3 regions of the Priestia sp. BR_2 genome follow, and region 1 is predicted to be linked to each of the others. Evidence: predicted binding sites of a transcription regulator. Region 1 holds the regulator's gene; each other region holds the start of a gene.
The links. The regulator LexA, encoded in region 1, represses DNA repair genes until DNA is damaged. The targets are predictions, from matches to a motif close to CGAACATATGTTCG.
Positions count from the first base shown of each region.

Region 1 (4,273 bases):
AACTCTTCCAATCTTTCGCCCATGGCTTTGGTATCGTAAAGATTCATCATTCGTGAGAACACCCAGTTGCCTGCTTTTCCCTTGCCTTGGATCACGACGGAACCCGAAGCCAATTTGATCTTCTCGATATCCGATACGGCCAGACGGCGTTCCCGGTTGAACTTCATGGTCGACACGGAAGCCCGCTCAATCTTCAAATAAGGCTTGCGGAGAAATATCATGAGCGCCAACAGGATATACAAGCTGACGCCAACCCAATTCAATACATCATTGCTTCCGCCGGCTGCCTGTGAAGTTGCCGTTCCGAGAAGCGCATACAAACCGGCCAATGCAACAAGCACTAACGGAAGTACATACTTACGTCCCTTAAACACGTCATGCTTATCATTAATCGCAGACCCTTGATACGAGGTCAATCCCTGCTTTTTGCGCTGTTTGTTAAGTTGCGACATATTTTTGCTGACTTTTCTTTCCCATGAACGTGACATTTGGTTCCCCCTGAACTCATAATCAAAATGTTTATAAACCATATAAACTTGGGGTAACCGTAATCGATTATCCGAATGACCGGTACCCCAAGTATTATTATGCTATCCTTCGATCTGTTCGCGGATCCTCTGAATATATATCCTTGAACGGTTATCGACTAGTGCTTTAATCGCGGGCCGCCTTTTTGTTCGTTTTCATCAACCCATTCAATCGATTCCAGCTGTTGTCTAAAGTTACTGCGAATATTGTTAAGGTATATTTCCCGAAGCTCGGCCCGTTCTTTGAGCTCCTCCTCGGTCAACCCTTCATTCTTCTTCTTTCTTGCTAATACATTGATGCGTTCTACCAAAGTATCGATGTCCATGACTTCTCCTCCAATTTCGATATCATGTATAACTTAAACATGTGAAAAAGAGCTTGTCAAGGCAACTGAGCCCTTGCAAACTCTTCTAAGAACAAATAGGAACATATGATGCGCATAAACGAATACCGTCTATGGGGAGGTAATCTATAGTTATCTATTGTAAACGCGCTATTACGCGTAAATGATTCAATCTGACAAGCAGAATATGATGTGTAATTAAACAGGAAGTAACCAGTAGTATGTGATGATTATATGGAGTATGAATGCCAATTGGTTAGAAGCAACGTCAAATCACCAAACCGGCAATGACAGCACTTCCCCAGCCTGTATGTCCGGACCCTTCAATCCGTTCATTCTTCGTATGCTATCCAGATATACGCGTGTATCCATATCCGCAGGTTTGTGAAGGGAAGCAATTCGCCACAAGCTATCGCCATATTGAACGATCACCTGCTTCTCTCCAGTCGGCTTCTCTGTCCCACCGGCAAAAACGGAATATGCACCTGTCCAAAAGATGGCCACAATTAGCAGGGTGAACAACAGTTTATTCAAAGGGATCGAAGCTATCTTCGATTTCAAGTAAATGCCCAAAGTCTTCGATGATTGTTCTGTTACCACCGGAACGTTCTCATAAATGCTGCGGTATGTACTGTATTTCAACATGGAATCATCATCTCCCAAACAAGTGTTCTCTTATGGATTCATCTTAACACGAACACTTGTTTGATTCAATACCCAAAAGAACATTTGTTCTATTTTTATTTTAGAACTTATGTTTGTACGAACGGTAGTTCTATGTTATAATTTTCCCAAACGTTACTAAATGGGGTTGATACGGCATGTCGAAAATTTCCAGCCGCCAGCTGGCGATCTTAGAGTTTATCCGCAACGAAGTTCGTAGCAAGGGTTACCCGCCTTCTGTCCGGGAAATCGGCGAGGCTGTCGGACTAGCTTCCAGTTCTACGGTCCATGGTCATCTGGACCGTTTGGAGAAGAAAGGCCTGATCCGCCGTGACCCTACGAAACCAAGAGCGATCGAGCTGCTTGGCCAAGAAGAATCCGAGAGCGCGAATCTGTTTACGCACACCATTGCCAGAGTGCCTGTCGTCGGGAAAGTCACAGCAGGCGTGCCGATTACGGCCATGGAGAACATTGAAGACTATTTCCCGCTCCCGCAGCATTACGTGGGCGACGATAAGGTGTTCATGTTGTCCGTAGTCGGCGACAGTATGATTGAAGCCGGCATTCACAGCGGTGACTACGTCATCGTTCGCCAGCAGCAAACCGCGGACAATGGTGACATTGTCGTAGCAATGACAGAAGAAGATGAAGCAACCGTGAAGACCTTCTATAAGGAGAAGGATCATGTACGATTGCAGCCGGAGAATCCTACCTATGAGCCGCTGCGCTTGAACCATGTTACGATTCTCGGGAAAGTGATCGGTCTCTTCAGGGACGTACACTAATTCCGTAGAATTATGAATAAGAGGTTACCTTCCTTATTTGGATGGTAACCTCTTCGCTTTTTGTATATAGACAATGGAAGATAATCCTGACTAGTTTGCCAACACCATTACGCCTTGCTTAAGATCCAGTCGATACATCCGCTTAGGTTTATATTCCGGCGAACCTTCGCCTCCCGGTCCCTCCGTAGACTGCAGAACAAGCTTATTCTCCTTCACCTCGGGAGTCGTACCTGGTCTATAATACGAAAAGTAGGATACCAAGGACTCATCCTGAAATCGAAGCTGCACGGCATTACCCGTTTCATGCTCTACGGCGAACGAATAGATTTGTATGCCATGACAGTCCCTATATTGCGGTGCGAGTATAAATACATCGGCATCTTGAAACGGCAGGCGAATCATATCAACCGGAGCAGATGTCGGTTGAATAAATGTAAGCCCCTCCAGCGTAGTGACTTCATTTGTAACTTGGTTAGTGCTATACTGCACGCTGTAGTTTCCGGTAAACGACCGATCCGTTTCGATACCGAAGCAGCTCGGTGCACCCAATGTCGTTATTTTTTCCTGTCCAACTGCAATAACGTTTAACCGTCCTTCATCCGTTACGCCTTGTGCCCGGATTGTCTCCTCCTTAGTAGGGGGCATAGTCCCTGCTTTCTGTTGTTCGTCCCCGCCATAAGGCAATTGAAAGGCAATTAAAATAATCAGAAGCATGCACCCGCCAGCCAATCCAACTTGTAAGTACTTTCGACGTTCAGGTTTGCTGTCGGTGAAAATCACGGACCTATGCACGTTTTTTTTCATTTCGGACGTGAACTTTTCATTTGAAAAAGGAGCTTTTTTAGCACGGTTGTACCAGTCTGGTTTATCCTCACTCATCGTTCTTCTCCTTCATTAGTTTTTGTACTTTTTTCCTGGCCCGATGCAATCTGGATTTTACAGTGCCTATCGCAATATGAAGCAGCTTCGCAATCTCATGCATCGGCATTTCATAGTATAGGTCCAGGACCAATACTTCCCTAAGCTTGCTCGGCAAAGTCATAATCATTGCCCATATTTCATCCGTATACTGCTCGTCCCAATATTCCGCTTCTGCTGACCGGCTTGACGAACTGGCGGTAAGCTTGTCTTTAAGGATGACTTTCCGAAAGAAAAAAGCCTGTTTGTACCGAAACGCCGTATGTCGCGTGATCGTAAGCAGCCACGTTTTCAGCGTCGCCTGACCGCGAAAGGTATGTATGCCGTAATAAGCCTTAATAAAGGCTTCTTGTGCAATATCGTCTGCCAAGGCATGCTGTTTGGTCAAAAAATACGCATAATTCCACACATCGTTTCCATATTCATTCATGATTTTATCCAGCGTCTGGCTGTCCATGACCGTCATCTGCTTTAAGTATTCGAGCTCCAACCGATTCACCTCATCTAATTAGAGTCATGGAAGCGAGCAAAGGTTCCTTTTTTCGTAAAATAAAAAAGAATCTCCCGTAGGTAAGGGAAGATTCTTTATGGACTAATATTAGTGCGTGACTGAACTGATTCTGTAAAAGAATTATTTATATGTACCTGTCAGGAATATAGTGTCATCTCCTATTATATCTTTCTGAAATTTCACATTTACTTCAATTTGATTTGCATCTTCAATATCAATAACGATATGCTGTCCAATATCTTTAGGCGACAGCATAAGTTCTTTTATCTTTGTCTTGCCATTATATATCGTTACTGAGATATCATTACGGATATTAATCGGTAACAATGAAAGATCTAGTACTTTATATTTTCCTTTTGGTTCAAGAATGATCGTTTTTTCAGAATTATTAATTTCTCTCATTACGATACCTGAGCCGTAATCTTTTCCATTATGTTCGGTGTACTGCTTATCACTTGTGGTAAAGGAAGTGCTATTAATTTTGATTCCTTCTTTGGTTATAATTGTTGTATCTGGTTTTTCTCC
Region 1 is NZ_JAVFHM010000185.1:45,471-49,743, reverse strand. It holds gene RB298_RS09610 (hypothetical protein) at 1-488, opposite strand, end outside; gene RB298_RS09605 (DUF896 domain-containing protein) at 647-853, opposite strand; gene RB298_RS09600 (LysM peptidoglycan-binding domain-containing protein) at 1,145-1,516, opposite strand; gene lexA (transcriptional repressor LexA) at 1,693-2,319, shown strand; gene RB298_RS09590 (hypothetical protein) at 2,410-3,198, opposite strand; gene RB298_RS09585 (RNA polymerase sigma factor) at 3,191-3,736, opposite strand; gene RB298_RS09580 (stalk domain-containing protein) at 3,869-4,273, opposite strand, start outside.

Region 2 (4,273 bases), on a different contig from region 1:
AGCCCCTGCCAGGCAAGGACCTGCAGATAAGAATATGGTAAGAATCAAAGCTATGCTGTTCAAATCAAAAGCAACGGCGGAATTTCATTAGAATTTGAGGGCTTCTATCTATTTCAAGTATTTTCCCTTAAACGATTCTTATGTTTCGAATTGCAGTACTACTGAAAATGGATCAGAGCTAAACCCACTTTGTTTTATATTAATGACGATACCCTGATATATTGAGGTTGCTAAAGACCTTAATCTGGTCATGACAGTCCCTTCATTCTCGAAAAAAAACGCCTCAAAATAATGCTGAATAATTACAGAGATAAGATGACGCAAAATGACGCAAAATGAATCATATTAACATGAGACAAATAGAGACAAAATGACGCATATATAAAAGAGCCCTTATAAATCAAGGGTTCTTTAATCAGATCGTACATTGTAATATATGAGTGAAAATGAGACAAAGTAAGGCAAAAAGAGACAAAAAGAACGCCTATCAGCTTTATGCCGACAAGCGTTTCTATTCAATTTCTGCTCACTGAAGTAATTTCATCGACCTTAATCCATTGCCAGTCACCTTCTGTTATAGATAATTTGATCTCTCGTCTGAAAGTATGGATTAAAACCACAATACCCGTTAGCTCCGTATTTTCATATTCATCAAATAACCTTACGGTAAGAGTTCGGTGTTCATAGAAAGATTCGGCCAGAGCTTGTTCAATCAACTCTATCTCCTGCGGATCCAACGTTGGCCGATCTTTCCTGCCTTCTTCCAACTGCCGGCGAATGATCGTTTCTCTATGTTCAGGAAGCATCATCCGGCTTGACTCCCATAATCCGTTGCCGTCTAATTTTGTCATTTATAATGTCCTCCTATTTTAGCCGATCGATCAAGTGCTTGACCGGCTGCCGTCATAGATACAGCTCGAATCACGATTGAATTCCCGTATTTCTTTTTCAACGCATCGGTTGTGCGTTCGAGTGCCATCTGTCTCTCCCGACCAGTATCAAACAGCGACATCTGATATTCATTGTCCGGAGCGAGTTGGGTCAAACTAATTCCGACGCGCCGGATCGGTAGTCCATCCCAATGCTCTTCCAGCAGCCTGCAGGCCCAACGATATACCTGCATGGTAATGTTGGATGGGTCCTCCATCTTCATTTGCCTGGAGAATCCGGTGGGGCGATCATAATCGGCCCCCATGCAACCGACCGATACAACATGACCCATGAAACCAAGTGCCCTGCAGCGTTGGCAGACCAACTCCGTAAGTTCTAACAGCACGACCTTAATCTCCTCAATTTTGCTGTAATCCCGCGGCAAGGTCATCATGTGACCAACGGATTTAGGGGCGACCTGGTGGGTCCCCGGCCGTACGGGGCTGTCATCGATGCCGTTTGCGATCCGCCAGTATAACTCGGCCTGGATGTCCGAGTTTTTTCCAAACTTGCGCCTCATCATCTGCTTGAGCTTTCCAAGAGACGTCTGAGCTATACTTCCGATCGTTGGCAACCCCATTACGTTAAAGTGGCGTGTCATCCGGCGTCCCACCATATACATGTCGCTAACCGGAAGCTTCCATAGGGTTTCAGGTAGCATCTCTTTCGTGAGAGTGTATATGCCGGAAGGATTTTTCTTGGCGTAATTGTCACAAGCGGTCTTTGCAAGTATCTTGTTCTCGGCTATCCCGAAGCGAATATACACCCCTGTCGCAGCCATGACATGTGTTTGGATCAGATGGGCCAGCTCCTCAGGAGCGTTAGCATGGAGATGCATAGACCCAGTAACATCCAAAAACTGTTCATCAATACTGAACGTTTCGACAAGGTCTGTATACTGCTTGTAAATGTCTGTGATGAGCATCGCCACATCAATATACCTTTGCATGCGTGGCCGTATCACTACAAGCTCAGGGCACTTTGCATAAGCTTCACCCAGTCTATCCTCCGTCTTAATACCTTTGGATTTGGCTATAGGGCATGCAGCCAGAACAACGCCTGAGCGCCTTTCTGGATCACCAGCAACCACCAAGGGACGGTTTTTATATTCCGGGTGCTCGGCTTTTTCCACACTGGCGTAAAAAGATTGGCAGTCCACCAACATAACAACACGCTGCCGTGACTTCAATCCATACCCCTCCTTCAACACAACAGGAACATTCGTTTGTATTATATGCGAACATTAGTTCTTTTATCAATGTAAATTTCAGCCATCATCTAAACTTATGCGTACAAAAAAAGGTCCTAAAATATCGCATCTGTAATTAAAAAAACCGCCATTTATTATGGCGGCTGGTTTCAGACTATACATCATGCTTTCATCATCGAATGTACATCGATCATTTTCTATACTTGAGCTGTTCTCTCATACATTCCTGTACTATTTTACATCTTTGTTGTTCATTAATTAATATGTATTTAGCTGAGACGATACCATCATCAGAAACACGCACAACCTTAGCGTAAAAGGTAATCGGCTGCCTGTTTATATAGAGGATACCTTTTACACGATCCTTGATAACAAACTGCTCATCATGGGCAAGAAAAGCAATTCCTCCCCCACTCAAATCAATTATTGAATGATTAATATACGTCTCGTCATCCTTAGATATGGACACCACTGATCTATATGGAACTCTGAAAAATTCCCGTTGATACTGTAGGTTTGTTCTATTTCTATTTAATTGAGTCATTGTTACTCTCCTCTCCCTCGGTATACCCTAAGATATCGTCAAACCTATCCGTATTTTTAATACGGAGTATTTCACACCACAATGTAAGAAAAAGCAGATCATTAAATCTGCTTTTTCTACAAGGTACGTATTATTTTTTAAATGGATTCTTAAATGGGTTGTTTGCCGGCCTAGCTGAGCTTTCTTCAGAGGATGCAGCAACTTGTTTGGAGAATGGATTTGAACCTACTGGTCCGCGCTTTCCTCCAATACGGTTCTGTGATTCAAGCTTGTCTCCCATATTAAATCCGGAAGCTTGTCGTTCTCTCGCTTCTCGTTCACGCTGAAGCTGCTCTGCTTCTTGGCGTAGATTTTTTGCTCTTTCTGGTAGTCCAGCCATATTAGCCATTGTATATACGATGGCATGTCGCTTACTGCCAGAGGTAGCCGATCCAGGATAAAAATTAATATGAGGCAGTTCTTTCTTAATTTCAGTACGAATGATCTCCAACGTATCCTGGTTCAGCTCTGATTCACGTTCGCGTGGCATTACAACAACGAGCGCCATGCTCCGCATATCATTCTCATAGTCAAACCCATTAGCCAATACGTTTTTACCACGATATGTACTGATGATCTCAGCGATCAGATCGTCTTTATTTTTAAATTGATCCAGATCAATCTTCTTCTTAGCAAAAGTGATAACTCCACCGGCCAATAAGATGTGATTGTATAAATCTGCTGCATCGACAGTATAGTCACTTTCCAGGCTAGTCAATACACTCCATTCATGAAGGATGCTGGCTACTTTATAGTTACTGTAGTAGTCCCAGGTTATCCCTTGGACTTCAGGATCCTGGATGTGATCATTCACTATTTTTTCATTGTCGAGGATTATTAGTGATTCAAGCAATCTATAACTCCGACCATTATCATCTGTTTCAATCTCTCCTAATTTAGGAACAAGCTCTGCCATTGCGTTATATGCATTCAGACTTTCAACTTCGTTTGGACGAGGCAGCGTCGTTATTGCAATAACTGGCTTACCAAGGTATCTACTAATGGCATCCGTAAGCTCGTTGATCGAACCTGTACCGGTCCCTCCCCCCATTGAAGCAACGACAAATATAACATCTACTTGATTCATTACTTCAGCAATAGCATCAAAAATACGTTCACCATTCTCTAAGAAGGCTTGGCGGCCAGTTTGTGGATCCTTCCCCACACCCTTCTCATAGCCAACCAGAGGATATTTAAACCGAGAAGCAATATTCTTCAGGTTTTTCATGTCACCCAGATTAGAATTGATTGCTATGCATGGATATACTTGCTGATCATTCTTTGGATTTTTAATACTAGCTAATGCATCAACGATCTTACCGCCACCCTGTCCTAATCCTATGAACCCAGCGTTAATGCCTGCTTGAGCATTATTTTGGGTTACAAATCCTTCTAATGGCCATAAATTATCAACTTTAGCTATCATATCTTATACCTCCGCATCTTCTTTACTAACAGCATTTACAATGATACTTCCGAACATGATAGACGGATCGCTATCAATTAGCTCACCAAGATAGTCAGCAGCCTCTTCCCCATATTTCGTAAGA
Region 2 is NZ_JAVFHM010000128.1:40,166-44,438, reverse strand. It holds gene RB298_RS04825 (YolD-like family protein) at 516-851, opposite strand; gene RB298_RS04820 (DNA polymerase IV) at 848-2,119, opposite strand; gene RB298_RS04815 (PilZ domain-containing protein) at 2,331-2,684, opposite strand; gene RB298_RS04810 (tubulin-like doman-containing protein) at 2,815-4,149, opposite strand; gene RB298_RS04805 (hypothetical protein) at 4,153-4,273, opposite strand, start outside.
Region 2: the regulator LexA is predicted to act here: its motif matches at 2,168-2,181, upstream of RB298_RS04820 (DNA polymerase IV).

Region 3 (4,273 bases), on a different contig from region 1:
AAAGTCATCGGTCATCGCAAGAAAACGATCTCTTCACGCGGTCGGGTAACTGTGAAAGCACGTCGGTCGACGTTTTTCTTAATTACGTATATGACCCTTGGCGGACATGCATGCCTAATTGCAATAAACCAGGGGATAACTTTAAGGAGTGAAATACAGTGCCATCGGTTATTTTGGAGCGCAGTCGAAAAAAGAGACTGGAGCAGGGGCACCCCTGGGTGTATAAAAGCGAGATTGCTTCTGTCGAGGGCGAGCCCGAGCCGGGCGATATCGTATCGGTGTTCAATCACCAAGGCCGTTTTCTCGCCTCCGGGTATTACAATCCGTTATCACAAATCACCGTGCGCACCGTTTCGTATGAACCGGTCGAGGCGATGGACAAGGCTTTTTTCGCGGCCAGATTCCAGGAATGCCTGAAACACCGGGAGCGGTTTATCGGAGGCGAGAATGCTTACCGGCTGGTATACGGCGAGGCTGATTTCCTGCCGGGGCTGATCGTGGACCGTTTTGCCGACGTGCTGGTCGTGCAGCTACTGACGCTGGGCATGGACCGATGCCGTGCGGACATCGTGGAGGCGCTTGTCGAAGTGGTACAGCCGAAAGGAATTTACGAGCGCAGCGACGTTTCCATCCGGGAACTGGAAGGGCTGGAACAGCGCAAGGGAACTCTTTACGGGGAGTGTCCCCGCCACGTCGTCGTGACGGAGAACGGCTTGAAGATCAAAGTGGATATCGAAGAGGGCCAGAAGACCGGATATTTCTTTGATCAGCGGGAGAACCGGGCATCCATCAAACCATTAATGACCGGTTGGGGAAGCCGGAGCGGGATTACGCTACAGGCCGTGGAGCGGGAAGGTGAGACGAAGACCCTGCCGGTGAACAAAAGCGGAAAAGAAGTTACGTTCCCGTATTGGGACGGCGCAACGGTGTTGGAATGCTTTTCGCATACGGGCAGCTTCACGCTGCATGCATGCAAGTACGGCGCCAAGAAAGTCACCTGCCTCGACATATCGGAGCATGCCATCGAAAGTGCCAAAGAGAACGCGGAATTGAACGGATTCCAGGATCGCGTGGAATTTGTGGTGGATGACGCCTTCCAATATTTGCGCAGCCAGGTAAAGGGTTTGGAAGAGCGCGAGCTGCGTGCCCAAGGGGATCAGAAAGTGGATACCTCGAAACCGTTGACCGCGGGCGGGGGGCGATCCTGGGACGTGGTCATTCTGGACCCGCCGGCGTTTGCCAAAACCAGGTCGGCCGTCAAGGGGGCTTGCCGCGGGTACAAGGACATCAACCTCCACGGCATGAAGCTGGTCAACGAGGGCGGATATCTGGTTACGGCAAGCTGCTCGTACCATATGCGGCCGGATTTGTTCCTGGAGACGATCCAGGATGCGGCGAAGGATGCCGGCAAAATTCTGAGATTGGTGGAATGGCGTGCGGCCGGCAAGGACCATCCGCAAATTCTTGGGGTCGACGAGGGACATTATTTGAAATTCGCCGTCTTTGAAGTGCGCAGCAAATCAAAACTGTAGACACCCCAGTTTGGCGGTTCATGTAAAGGATCTTGCTATGGTGGATAACCACGATGGCAGGGTCCTTTTTCATATGTCCGAAATCGTTGGGAATGGGAATGAAATCCAAACGTATGTTCCACCAATCAGGACTTATGTTATACTAGTAATCAGCATCTTTTTTGATAGAGTCGAACCATCACGCAAGATTTGACATACATTTTTGATCTTGAACTACTAGATTCAAAGGGCATGATTTCACCGGATCAGCAGCTGGTTTTGAAGGTGAATGAGTCTCTTTCGGCAAGATGTAAAGGAGGCATAGCATGGGCGTTCAATTTGTTATCGGCAGGTCGGGCAGCGGCAAGAGCACGTCGATCCGCCAAGAGATGATCGAACGGTTGGAGCATAATCCCAAGGGGGATCCGATGATCCTGATCGTTCCGGAGCAAGGGTCCTATGAAGCGGAGCACGCGCTCGTCAATGCGGGAGGCATTCGCGGCATGATGCGCGCGCAGGTGCTAAGCTTCCGCCGTCTGGCTTACCGCGTCATGCAGGAAACCGGCGGAGCCGCTAAAGTGGCGATCAGCGAGGAAGGCAAGCGGATGCTGCTGTATAAAATTCTGCGGAGGCGCAAGGAAGAGCTCCACATGTTCGGCGCCTCGGGAGAGCAGCATGGCTTTGTCGGCAAGCTGAGCGAGCTGTACACGGAAATGAAGCGCTATTGCATTGACGCCTCATGCGTGGAGGAGCAGCTGGGACAGATGGTATCGGGCTCCGGGAATTCACCGATGCTGCGGCGGAAGCTGGAGGACATCGTAACGGTCTTTCGCGATTTCGAGCTTGAAATTTCACGGTTTTACATGGATGAGGAAGACACGCTGGCCTCATTGGCTGAGGGTGTGGCCGAATCGGAATATATCAAGCGTGCCGACATCTGGATCGACGGCTTCCACGGCTTTACGCCGCAGGAGTACCGGGTGCTGCGAGAGATCATCGCACACGCCAAGCGAGTGACGATCGCGCTGACGCTGGACAAGCCTTACAGGAACGGGACGGTTCCGCATGAGCTGGATCTCTTTCATCCTACTGCGGTGACGTACATAAAGCTCAAAGGGATTATCGATGAGATCGGGCTGGAGGCGGAGCACCGCATTCTTCATCCCGATGTTCTGCCGCGGTTTCAGGAATCTCCCATGCTTGCCCATCTTGAGCGCGGTTATGATCGGAAGAGACGCTGGGCGGAGCCGGATGAAGGCCCGGACACAGCGAGCAGTCCAAACCGCGGGAGGAAAGGTCTGCTTTTACACGCTGCCAGCCATCGCCGGGCCGAAATCGAAGGAGCTCTGCGCGAAATGCTGCGGCTGGCACAGGAGGAAGGGGCAAGATACCGCGAAATGGCTGTTTTTGTCCGGAATATGGGGGACTATGAGCATCTGATGGGTCCTTTGTTCAGGGAATACGGCGTTCCTTATTTTCTCGATCAGAAGCGGAGCGAGCTTCACCATCCGCTGGTCGAGTTCATTCGCTCTGCGCTTGATGTCATCGGTCGCCAGTGGCGTTATGAGGACGTATTCCGCTGCGTGAAGACGGATCTGCTGCTGCCGCTGGACGGTTCGCTTACCCGTGAGGACATGGACCGTCTGGAGAACCATGTGCTGGCCTCCGGAATCCAGGGCACGCGCTGGACGGACGGCCGTCCCTGGAAGGGAGTTCCAAGCCTTTCTTTAGAAGAGGGGGAAAGCGAGATCCGCAATCAGGACGGCATGGCGGCGATCGAGTACGCCAGGAAGGTGATAACGGAACCGCTGCATGCGTTCGAGAAGCGGATGAAAAAGGCTGCGAGCGCGATGGATCAGAGCACCGCGGTCTATCGGCTGCTGGAGGAGTGCGCTGTGCCCGAGAAGCTGGAGCTGTTAAGCCGGGCCGCACTGGATGCCGGGCGTCCTGAGGAAGCCCGGGAACATCGCCAGGTATGGGGTGCCGTGCTCGGCCTGCTCGACCAAATCGTCGAGATGATGGGCGCGGAGAAGCTAAGCACCGAATTGTTTACCGGCGTGCTGGGTACGGGACTTACGGAAATGAAAATGGCTCTTGTGCCTCCGTCTCTGGACCAGGTGCTCATCGGCAGCATGGACCGGACGCGGACGGGCGGGGTGAAATATGCATTCCTTCTCGGCATTAACGACGGCGTGCTCCCGGCCCAGTTCCAGGATGACGGCATCCTGACGGAGCCGGAACGGGCTCATCTTGAAGACCGCGGGCTGGAGCTTGCCCCGAGCATATCCCGAAGACTGCTGGATGAACGGTTTCTGATCTACAATGCGCTGACTTCGGCCAGCAAACAGCTGTGGGTCAGCTACCCTGCGGCGGATGATGAAGGCAAGCCGTTACTTCCATCCGAGGTGGTGCGGCATCTGAAGCTGATGTTCCAGCTGGAAGAGGAGCCTTTGTTTCCAAGGCCGCATGCCGGGCAATCGGCCCTTGAGCAGGAGGGTTATGCGGTCCGTCCAGACAAGACGCTTGCTTATTTAGCGGGCCGGCTTCGCGACTGGAGGAATGGGGAGGAGATCCCGGATTTGTGGTGGCATGTTTACAACTGGTATGCGGAGCAGCCGGGTTTGCGGCCCCGCCTTACGACCATGCTCTCCTCCTTGTCTTACCGGAATGAAGCCCGGCCTCTCAAGCTGGAAACCAGCAGACAGTTGTACGGAACGAAGCTGCGGACAAGCGTATCCCGGATGGAGCGCTTTGTTGCCTGC
Region 3 is NZ_JAVFHM010000338.1:168,359-172,631, reverse strand. It holds gene RB298_RS29995 (class I SAM-dependent rRNA methyltransferase) at 159-1,532, shown strand; gene addB (helicase-exonuclease AddAB subunit AddB) at 1,838-4,273, shown strand, end outside.
Region 3: the regulator LexA is predicted to act here: its motif matches at 1,639-1,652, upstream of addB (helicase-exonuclease AddAB subunit AddB).